DNA from 3 places in the Myxacorys chilensis genome. Region 3 is predicted to be linked to each of the others. Evidence: predicted binding sites of a transcription regulator. Region 3 holds the regulator's gene; each other region holds the start of a gene.
The links. The regulator HrcA, encoded in region 3, represses chaperone genes, less so after heat shock. The targets are predictions, from matches to a motif close to ANTTAGCACTCNNNANTNNNGAGTGCTAANT.
Positions count from the first base shown of each region.

Region 1: AC5JLB_RS13195 (lysylphosphatidylglycerol synthase domain-containing protein) is a predicted target of HrcA. The motif match lies at 1,975-2,005, and genes of this name have one in related genera.
Region 2: groES (co-chaperone GroES) is a predicted target of HrcA. The motif match lies at 1,302-1,332, and genes of this name have one in related genera.

Region 1 is NZ_JCACKG010000165.1:6,142-9,422, forward strand. Features, by position in the region: gene AC5JLB_RS13190 (Sll1247 family protein) at 1-699, shown strand, start outside; gene AC5JLB_RS13195 (lysylphosphatidylglycerol synthase domain-containing protein) at 815-1,753, opposite strand; gene AC5JLB_RS13200 (DUF6658 family protein) at 2,150-2,689, shown strand; gene AC5JLB_RS13205 (DUF6658 family protein) at 2,723-3,281, shown strand, end outside.
Region 2 is NZ_JCACKG010000177.1:25,625-28,905, reverse strand. Features, by position in the region: gene AC5JLB_RS14715 (site-2 protease family protein) at 1-155, shown strand, start outside; gene AC5JLB_RS14710 (CBASS cGAMP-activated phospholipase) at 239-1,219, shown strand; gene groES (co-chaperone GroES) at 1,489-1,800, shown strand; gene groL (chaperonin GroEL) at 1,988-3,281, shown strand, end outside.
Region 3 is NZ_JCACKG010000195.1:77,053-80,333, reverse strand. Features, by position in the region: gene gnd (decarboxylating NADP(+)-dependent phosphogluconate dehydrogenase) at 1-1,049, opposite strand, end outside; gene hrcA (heat-inducible transcriptional repressor HrcA) at 1,328-2,410, opposite strand; gene AC5JLB_RS18250 (rhodanese-like domain-containing protein) at 2,558-2,917, opposite strand; gene AC5JLB_RS18245 (DUF3352 domain-containing protein) at 3,180-3,281, shown strand, end outside.

The DNA.
Region 1 (3,281 bases), on a different contig from region 3:
CCTAAAAATCCTACCGAATTAGGTGAAAATGCTCTGCTCTTAATAAAAACAATTGTTGCAAAGCGAGGGCGATTTAGCTATGCTAATTTAGCAAATATTTTTCTTAAGCAAACTCAGCACTTAAGCTATCAAGAGTTTAAGAAGAGTCTACAGAAGTACCTAATTTTCTCAACCGAAAAAAGCGCATTTGCAGAAGTATTACAAAGTAGATTAGCAGAGAAACTCGATGCGCTTTATTCAGACTATGATGAAGAACTAATCAATGACGCGTTAATTCTTAGAACGTGCAATCGAATCATTGAGTACCTTACCACTGAAAATAAGCAAGACCCATCTTCGCTCTTTATTCTTTTGCTTTCTCTAGGCAATCCGATGACCTTGGTGATTTTGCTTCTCAAGCTTATTCTAGTTTGTAGAAATTCTCGAACTCACCTTGAAGCAAGGGTTGCAGAGCTGATTCGATACTACGAAGACTATCCAGAAGAGGAGTGCCGATGGATTGTCAATTTTCTAGAGATCTTTAATGTAACATTTACTATTTACGCAGAAAACGTTAATTACAATTTGGTCAAGATGGACGAGTCGAACCCATCGGTTCAGACAGATGTGGCGTTGGATGATTACCGGATTTTTGCACAAACAAAGTCAACTCCTGTTCTAGAAAATTCTGTTCTGGAAAGCAATAACGATCGCGAATAAATCGTAAGTTCTTCTAAGGCAGTTACTATTGATGAACCTTAAGAGAAACCTAAAACAATCAGTAGCGCAAACCAGTAGCGCAAAGAATTCTATCTTGAACTACAAAGTAAGGAGGCTAAAGTTGCTGTCTTTCGTCAATGATCACGAGTCCTGCTCCAAGGGTTTCGGCTAACGTATTAACCAAACGGTAAAGGGCAACTGTGCTTAGAACTTGGGCAGGTGGGAAATGTTGTCCTAAGATTGCGATCGCAGTTGCTTCAAAAATTCCAACTCCTCCAGGCAAACCCGGAATGATGAACCCCATCAGCCACGCCCAAGTAAATGAGCCGACGAGAAGTGGAAACTGGTCTACTCTAACAGGGGCGATTGCGAGGAACGTAGCGATAAATCCAAGCGATCGCAGGAGCAGAAATCCGATTTCTCCAAATAATGGCCGTACTGGATATTGTCGAATCCGAGGTGGAGCAGAATTGAGCGAGGTTTTTTTAAGCTTCGCCACTCGTTGCAGCAAAATATTGATAAACCGTGGATGCACAACGCTCAGAGTTCCAATCAAAAGAACAACTTGCACAAGGGGCGCAAATCTATGAATATCGAGCTGAGAGAAACTAACCAGTCCTACAATAGAAGCGGCAGCGACCATCAGCAGAGGCTCTAGCAAGACGCTCAACGTCGCAACTTCTACCGCGATGCTCGCCTTCTTGGCCGCCGAAATTCGTCCGTAGAAATGCCAGACGTTTCCAGGTAAATATTTGGCAAGATTCGTTTTGAGATAAACCTGCACTCCCCACGCACCGCTCACGGGCTGCCTCAGCTCCCGCAAGATCCACGTCCAGACATAACCTGTGAACATATGGGCAAATAGTGTAATCCCGGTTGCGATCGCTAAACTCGCCCAGCCCGCTTTTTCAATCCGAATTTGAGCAACTTCTTGCCAATGATTGTTTAGCGTTCTTGTCAAGAAATATAACACTGCGCCAATGATTAGCCAGCGTATTCCGGTTTTGAATTGAGGTTGACTGACCCAAGCGAGCCGCGATCGCAGATCTTTCATAGCGTCCCATCAGGTTTGCTCCGATCTAACCTTAAGTCACAATGGGAACCTTTCACCGCAGGCATCGTGCTCCTTGGGACTTTACAAACCGAACTTCTCTAAAGCTCGCTGCAATCGGTTGCTGCCGTTTTGCGATCGTTAATCTCTGTCCGAAGTTAGAATCTCTCTACCCACCATCTTCTAGAGAATGGAACCTACGTTAGAGGCGTACCTTGTCTCTGGCTTTGTACTGTTGATACGCGAATGACAACTGACGCAAATAAGGTTTCGGCTTCTAGGCTGTTTTGGCTTATCAAGTTGGAGCCAAATTTTCCTTGAAAGGGGAATTTGACCCGTCACTGTCTATGTAGAAGTTTTAAGCCCAATCACTAAGGCTTAAATTAGCAGGAGCAGCGTATGCAAAGACTAGCAGAATTTCTGAAAAAAGTAAGAGTAGGACAGTTCTTAGTAACCGTTTTCGCAGGATTTATCTTGCTATTAAACACGGCTTGTAGCAATGAAACTGCTCAGGGTGCACGTCCAAACAATCTGCCTGTTCAGATGGGAGGCAACAACAACCCTCACACCAAGAATGGAGACGGATATACAAACTACAGAATGTCTACTGATCCTAAAGTAAACGGTAAGCCTCAATCGAACTTGCCTTCCGATCGCTTGATTGCAAGTACCTCGATTAAGAGTAACTCTTCAGATTTACTTTATCCAGGAGATCGAACCTCTGAATCTAGTAATCCAGACATTGGCTACAGAACCCCGAAAAAATTGTCAGGTTTGCCAAACGACAAGCAACCGATGCTTGAGCGCAGCAACCCCGATGCAAAAATTTTAGAGCGAGTTGGTGAAGCCTTCAAAGATGCCTCTACATTTTTAGAGAAGACGGCAGAGGAAGGTTCTGCTCGTCCTGAAGCCAAGGCAAATCCAGCAATTGGTCAGTAAACCGCTATCACTTGAAATTACACGGAGAATCTTATGAGCAAAATCATGTCTTTCATCAAATCTATCCGTCTGAGACAAGTTCTAACCGCCTTTCTGATGGGTGCGGTGCTACTGTTTAACACAGCTTGCAGTGGCCCAGCACAGGCAAAAATGTCTAATTCAGTCAAAACCCCTTCTGGCGATGGTGGCCCTAATCCTGCTGGACAGAACCAGCCCTACGAAGGCGGCATGAACAACTTCACCGATGCAGCCCCTTCGGGGAAAGCGGTTGAAGGCACCGAGGGTCGGGTACAGCAGCTAATTGACAACGCTGATGCTATGAAGGCAGACAGCCCGAAAGATTACGCGAAAAAGGTTTGGGACAATGGCCGTGGCCCAGAACGGGCGCAAGAGGTGGGAGACAAGCTGAAGAGACGCCTTGATGATGGCAAAGAGGAACTCAAAGCAACAGGCGATCGCGTTGCCGGAAGCGGTGAGCGGGCAGGCCAGAAAACACAGGAATTGGGCGATCGCATCAGCAAGGGTGCTAGCGACGTGAAAGATAACGTAGTGGGCGCAGGAGACACGGTTTCTACTAGCTCAAGACGCACTG
Region 2 (3,281 bases), on a different contig from region 3:
TCGATCGTGGTGACATCGTTCGGGCGTTAGGACAGAAGATGAACTTGCGGATTTCTGAAACAATCATTAAGCAAATCAAAGAGGACGGCACATATCCGCCAGGCTTGAAACTGGGTACGATCGCTCAGTCGGCGGCTGAGTTGAGAGCAAAATAAGTCTGTAGTTCATCGCTAACTGACGGCAAATCCTTCACACTCCAAGGATGAATTGGGCAAAGATGCTAATTGGAGGAGTGACTATGAGCTACAAGATTCTATGCTTAGCGGGTGGCGGTGTTCGTGGACTAATTACGGCGGTTTGGCTACAACGTCTTGAGCAGAAACTAGGGCGACCCATTGCCGAACACTTTGATCTAATCGCTGGCACATCAACCGGATCGCTGATCGCCTGCGCCTTAGCTTCAGGTATCCCTGCCACCGCGATCGTCGAGCTATACCGAACCCGCGCTGGAGAAATTTTTCCGGTTCCAAGAGCATGGTGGCTCAATCGGCTCTGGCGATTTCTCAGACAATTTTTTAGACCCCGCTACGACGGTAAAGGCTTAGAGCGAGTTTTGCGAGACGTGTTTGGCGATCGCAGGTTTGGGGAGTTGAATGTGCCAACGCTAGTCACTAGCTATAACCTCCAAACTCGCGAAGCATTAGTATTTAAGACCATCAAAGGCAGAGCAGAAAAATACAACAGAATCCCAATTTGGGAGATCTGCAAAGCTTCGGCATCGGCTCCCGTGTATTTTCCTGCCCACATTACAGACATTGAAGGTCAACGGGTACCGCTGATTGATGGCGGTGTAGTAGCGAACAATCCGGCGGCATGTGCGATCGCAGAAGGAGCGAGAATCTTCCAAGATCAGCAAAATTCAGAGCTTGCTGGAAATAATTTGAGAGGCTTAAACAGTTTCATTGTTGCCTCGTTTGGCACAGGCGATGTTGCTCGACCGATTAGCCGTTACGAATCTCAAACCTGGGGCGCGATCGGCTGGGTGTTGCCAATTATTAATGTTTTATTTGACGGGTCGGCAGATGCAGTCGATTATATTTCTCGTCAATTGCTGTCCACTACAAATTACTTTCGCTTCCAAACGAAACTGCCTCCTGCCTTTGACGATCTCGATCGCTCAGATGATGTTCATCTTAATGCTCTCATCCGAGTTGCTGAAGATTACTTGGCGAGAGAAGGCGATGCCCTATTAGATCAATTGGTCGCTAAGCTTCGATAGTCGCACTGGGCAAGCCTTCTCGCTCTTTCAGTTCGGGAACCCGTACAGCCTGACAAGTTGCACCCAACCCCAAGCTCCGATAAATTAGCACTCAGGAGTAGAGAGTGCTAACTTAATGCTCCTAATGGCAGTAGACTGGTAAACGTAATTTACTAGGGCTACCTGTTGGATAGGTTGGACTGCTGCTAATTCAGGCAAGTCGAGTTTGCCTTTCCGACCAGAATCCTAGGTAAACATTCATTTCGTTGAAGTAGTTTGGAGAATTTGTAATGGCAGCCGTATCTCTGAGCGTATCCACCGTGAAGCCGTTGGGCGATCGCGTGTTTGTGAAAGTCAGTGCAGCAGAAGAAAAAACCGCAGGCGGGATTCTTCTGCCTGACAATGCGAAAGAAAAGCCTCAAGTTGGCGAAATTGTCGCTGTTGGACCGGGTAAGCGCAACGACGATGGTTCTCGTAGCGAAGTTGAAGTCAAAGAAGGCGACAAAGTTCTTTACTCGAAGTACGCCGGCACAGACATCAAGCTCGGTACTGAAGAGTATGTCTTGTTGTCGGAAAAAGACATTTTAGCGATCGTTTCCTAGTTTTGGATTTGTGAGTCTAAGATTTTCACTGTTCACTCTTAGTTGAGTAGCTCACTGGCCTCACCCCAACCCCTCTCGGCTAAAGAGAGGGGAGCCGATTCAAACCTTGTTCCCTCTCCTTGAGGGCTAGGGTGAGGACAATCTCCTGAATTCTTCTCAAACCCTCAATCTACAACTGGCAGGTTTTATGGCTAAGCGCATTATTTACAACGAAAATGCTCGTCGTGCTCTTGAGCGCGGTATGGACATTCTGGCGGAGGCTGTTGCAGTTACTCTTGGTCCTAAGGGTCGCAACGTGGTGCTAGAAAAGAAGTTCGGCGCACCTCAAATTGTGAACGACGGTGTGACGATCGCGAAAGAAATTGAACTCGAAGACAACGTTGAGAACACTGGCGTAGCATTGATTCGTCAAGCCGCTTCTAAAACAAACGACGCTGCTGGAGATGGAACCACGACGGCTACGGTCTTGGCGCATGCGATCGTTAAAGAAGGAATGCGGAACGTGGCAGCAGGTGCGAACGCTATCTTGCTGAAGCGCGGCATGGACAAGGCGACAAGCTTCTTGGTTGAGAAGATTGCGGCTCACGCTCGCCCCGTCGAAGATTCTAAGTCGATCGCGCAAGTGGCGTCGATCTCGGCTGGAAACGATGATGAAGTCGGTCAGATGATCGCCGCAGCAATGGATAAAGTCGGTAAAGAGGGCGTCATCTCCCTCGAAGAAGGTAAGTCGATGACAACCGAACTGGAAATCACCGAAGGAATGCGCTTTGATAAAGGCTACATTTCTCCCTACTTCGCAACCGATACCGAGCGGATGGAAGCGGTGATGGAAGAGCCGTTCATCCTGATTACCGATAAGAAGATTAACTTGGTGCAAGATCTTGTTCCAGTTCTAGAGCAAGTCGCGCGTGCAGGTCGTCCGCTGATCATCATCGCGGAAGACATTGAGAAAGAAGCATTGGCAACTCTCGTGGTGAATCGTTTACGCGGCGTATTAAACGTGGCAGCGGTGAAGGCTCCTGGATTTGGCGATCGCAGGAAAGCCATGCTCGAAGATATCGCTGTGCTAACAGGCGGAACCTTGATCACCGAAGATGCAGGTCTAAAACTCGATGCTACGAAGCTCGACATGTTGGGCAAAGCACGTCGCATCACCATTACCAAAGACACCACTACGATTGTGGCTGAAGGTAACGAAGCGCAGGTGAAAGCTCGCGTTGAGCAAATCCGTCGTCAAATGGAAGAAACCGAATCTTCCTACGACAAAGAGAAGCTGCAAGAGCGTCTTGCGAAACTTGCAGGTGGTGTTGCAGTGGTGAAAGTTGGTGCAGCCACTGAAACCGAGATGAAGGATCGCAAACTCCGTCTGGAAGATGCGATTAACGCAACCAAGGCAGCCGTTGAAGAAGGCATTGTTCCCGGTGGTGGTACGACCTTGGCTCACTTGGCTCCTGACCTCGAAGGCTGGGCATCAAGCAATC
Region 3 (3,281 bases):
TAGCCATAGGTCTTGGATGCCTTGCTCAGCAGTGCCATTCCTTGGGCGTAGGAGCAGATTTTAGAGCAATAGAGAGCGTCTCGTACCATATTGATGAATTCTTTCTTATCGCCACTAAAGGCTGAGCTAGGAGCGCTCAACTGTTGCGCGGCATCCATGCGCTCTGTTTTGTAAGAGGACATAATGCGCGCATTGACAGCGGCAATAATGGTTGGAATGGGTACACCTTGTTCTAGCGCATCTGTCACCGTCCAACGTCCTGTGCCTTTTTGTCCAGCAGCGTCGAGGATCAGTTCAACAAGCGGCATTCCGGTATCGGGATCAATCTTCTTAAAAATGTCTGCCGTGATCTCGATCAGGTAGGAATTGAGCTCAGAGGTGTTATTCCACTCGGTAAACACATCGTGTAATTCGTTGTGATTGAGTCCTGCGACATTTTTCAGGAGATCGTAGGCTTCGGCGATCAGTTCCATATCGCCATACTCAATCCCGTTGTGCACCATTTTGACGTAGTGCCCTGCGCCGCCTGGCCCAATATAGGTGACGCAAGGACCATCTTCTACCTGCGCTGCAATCTTGGTCAGAATCGGCTCAAGATAGTCGTAAGCGGACTTCGTGCCTCCTGGCATGAGGCTAGGTCCGTTGAGTGCGCCTTCTTCACCGCCGCTCACTCCCATGCCGATAAAGGTGAATTTGGCAGCTTCAAGCTCATGGGCACGGCGAGCGGTGTCACTAAAGAGGGAGTTACCGCCGTCGATCATAATGTCGCCTTCATCGAGAAGCGGCTTGAGTTGTTCAATCACAGCATCGACAGGTGTACCCGCTTTGACCATGATGAGAATTTTGCGCGGGCGCTCCAACGAAGCAACGAACTCTTCGATTGTGTAGGCTGCTTTTACATTCTTGCCGCCTGCCCGGTTCTCCATGAATGCGTCAGTCTTTTCACGGGAACGATTATATACTGCAACTGGGAACCCGTTGCGCTCGACGTTAAGCGCTAGGTTTTCTCCCATTACGGCTAAACCAATTACGCCAAAGCTCTGTGTCATAAGATTCTCTGCTAACTCTGCGATCGCTGGTGATTCTATAAGAATCGCTCTGAGCGAGGGTTCTTCTCACGGTAGCTCGATCCCCTAGAAAATAACTTGGAAGATTAGATTAAGACTCTAGCTTTGGGGAGAAGGATGAGGAACGCCTGAAATCCAAAGAGCAAAATTGTCATTTAAAGCACAATCGTTTCAACTAAAGCACAATCATTTCAACTCTCTATGCACACGGCGGACAGACCAGCCTGAATTGCTAACATTTCAAACGGTTAGATTTTGATCTAGCTCAGTGCCTCTGACAAATAATCTGCTGTTGCCTCAACCAGCGCGATCGTATCTTCATACAGCATCCGGGTTGGACCTAGCACTCCCACACTGCCTACTGGAACCGACCCGCGATGATACGTCGAAGAAATCAGCGTACAGGCGCGAATTGGCTCTAACGGATTCTCAGCGCCAATCCGAATGGAAACTCGTCGGCTCGGCGTACCGGATTCAAGCTGATCAAAAATTAGCGGAACCAGTTGATGCTGTTCTGCTTCGAGCAGATGCAGCAGCGTTTTCACCTGCTCTAGTTCCGAAAATTCGGGTTGTCGTAGCACTTCCGACACGCCACTGATAAGCAGTTGCGTTGGCACAGACGAGTGCGCGAACTGTTGCGACAGATCTTTTAGCAGCGAGGTCAAAATGTTGCTGTACCGATCGAACTCTCGCCCCAACTCACTCCAATCGAGCAGTCTTAGTTCTGCTAACGATCGCCCGCGGAGTTGATCGTTTAGAAAATTAGACAGAATTTGCAGTTCTCGATCAATGAGGTCAGCCTCCCAATCGGAGCCGTCTGCGGCTTTTGGCAAGTCCAGTAGCACCGACTGCGTTTCATACGTGTTTGTCACCACAATTAGCATGGCTCGCCGCGAATCGACTTGGACAAGCTGCACGTGGCGTAACTGAGTTGAACTGGTAAGCGGCATCGTCATTAGCACAATGTAGCCGCTTAGGGTCGAGAGAATCTGGGCCGCGCCTTTGAGCAGTGCTTCAAAACTCCACTTCTCCCAATTGAGGCGATCGCTAAACAACTGCTCAATCTGAATTGTCACCTCTGTTGAAGGCTGAATCAACTGATCAACATAAATTCGATAGCCAGAATCGGACGGAACCCGGCCTGCCGAAACGTGCGGTTGGTAAAGCAATCCTGCTTTTTCCAAATTGCCCATCGCATTGCGAATCGTCGCTGAACTAACACTTAAGTTATATTCCTTCACTAATGCTTCCGAGCCAACGGGTTCTGCTGTTGCAATGTAGTGTCGTATGGTTGCCCAAAGAACTTGCTGCTGACGAGCCGTGAGATTAGCCTTTATGGTCATTTTCCAACACCAAGTATTTTTTCAACACACGGTAGGTTGAACACGTTAAATAAGATTTCGATGGTTAAGAAGCCAGCAATCATCAATGAATTGAATATAAGATAGCAGATTCTTAATTTTATCTTGAAATTTCTAGAGGAAGGGACATCAATACTTCGGCACGCTTGAATCAACTCTGTTTGAGTATTCTGCAATTCCTCCTGTAATATTTTTTACATTCGTAAAGCCCTGTAGAGTTAGCCATTGACACATCTGCGCAGATCGAATGCCGTGATGGCACAGCACTAGCGTTTCCTTCTCTGAATCTAACCGTGCATGAATATCTCCAGACCACTCCTCGTAGTCGCTCAAAGGAAGGTTCATAAATCCGTTGAGTTGAGCCGTTTTAACTTCCCACGGTTCTCGCACGTCTACAAGTTGCACAGAGTTGTCCGGCTCTGCTAACTTTTGTGCCAGTTCTGCAACGGAAATTTGGGGTAAGGGTTGATGGGAGGATTGTTGAGACATCGATCGTACCGGTAATGGATTTGCTTTCAAGGACAGCTTAGCTGATTGGCGCGAAGCGCAATTCCAAGAAAATGCTCTGCAAGCTTTAAAGGTTTACACCCTTACTATCGTAACCCCCGCGATCGCTAGAACAGGCATGAGAAGATTTGCAGATAGATGGCAGGAAAAGCAGCGTCCTGAAATAATGTTTCTGGATGGGTGATGAGTGGATTGGCGTCCACACCCTACATCCGATGCTCCAGACCCTCGTTCTCTTGAAACCATGAAGTTCCGTTCGTTCTTAACTGCTCTAGCCGCGATTGCAGGTGTCCTCTTTCTGGTCGGCACTCTCGGCTTTGTTCTCATTTTTGCCCAAAGCCCGATC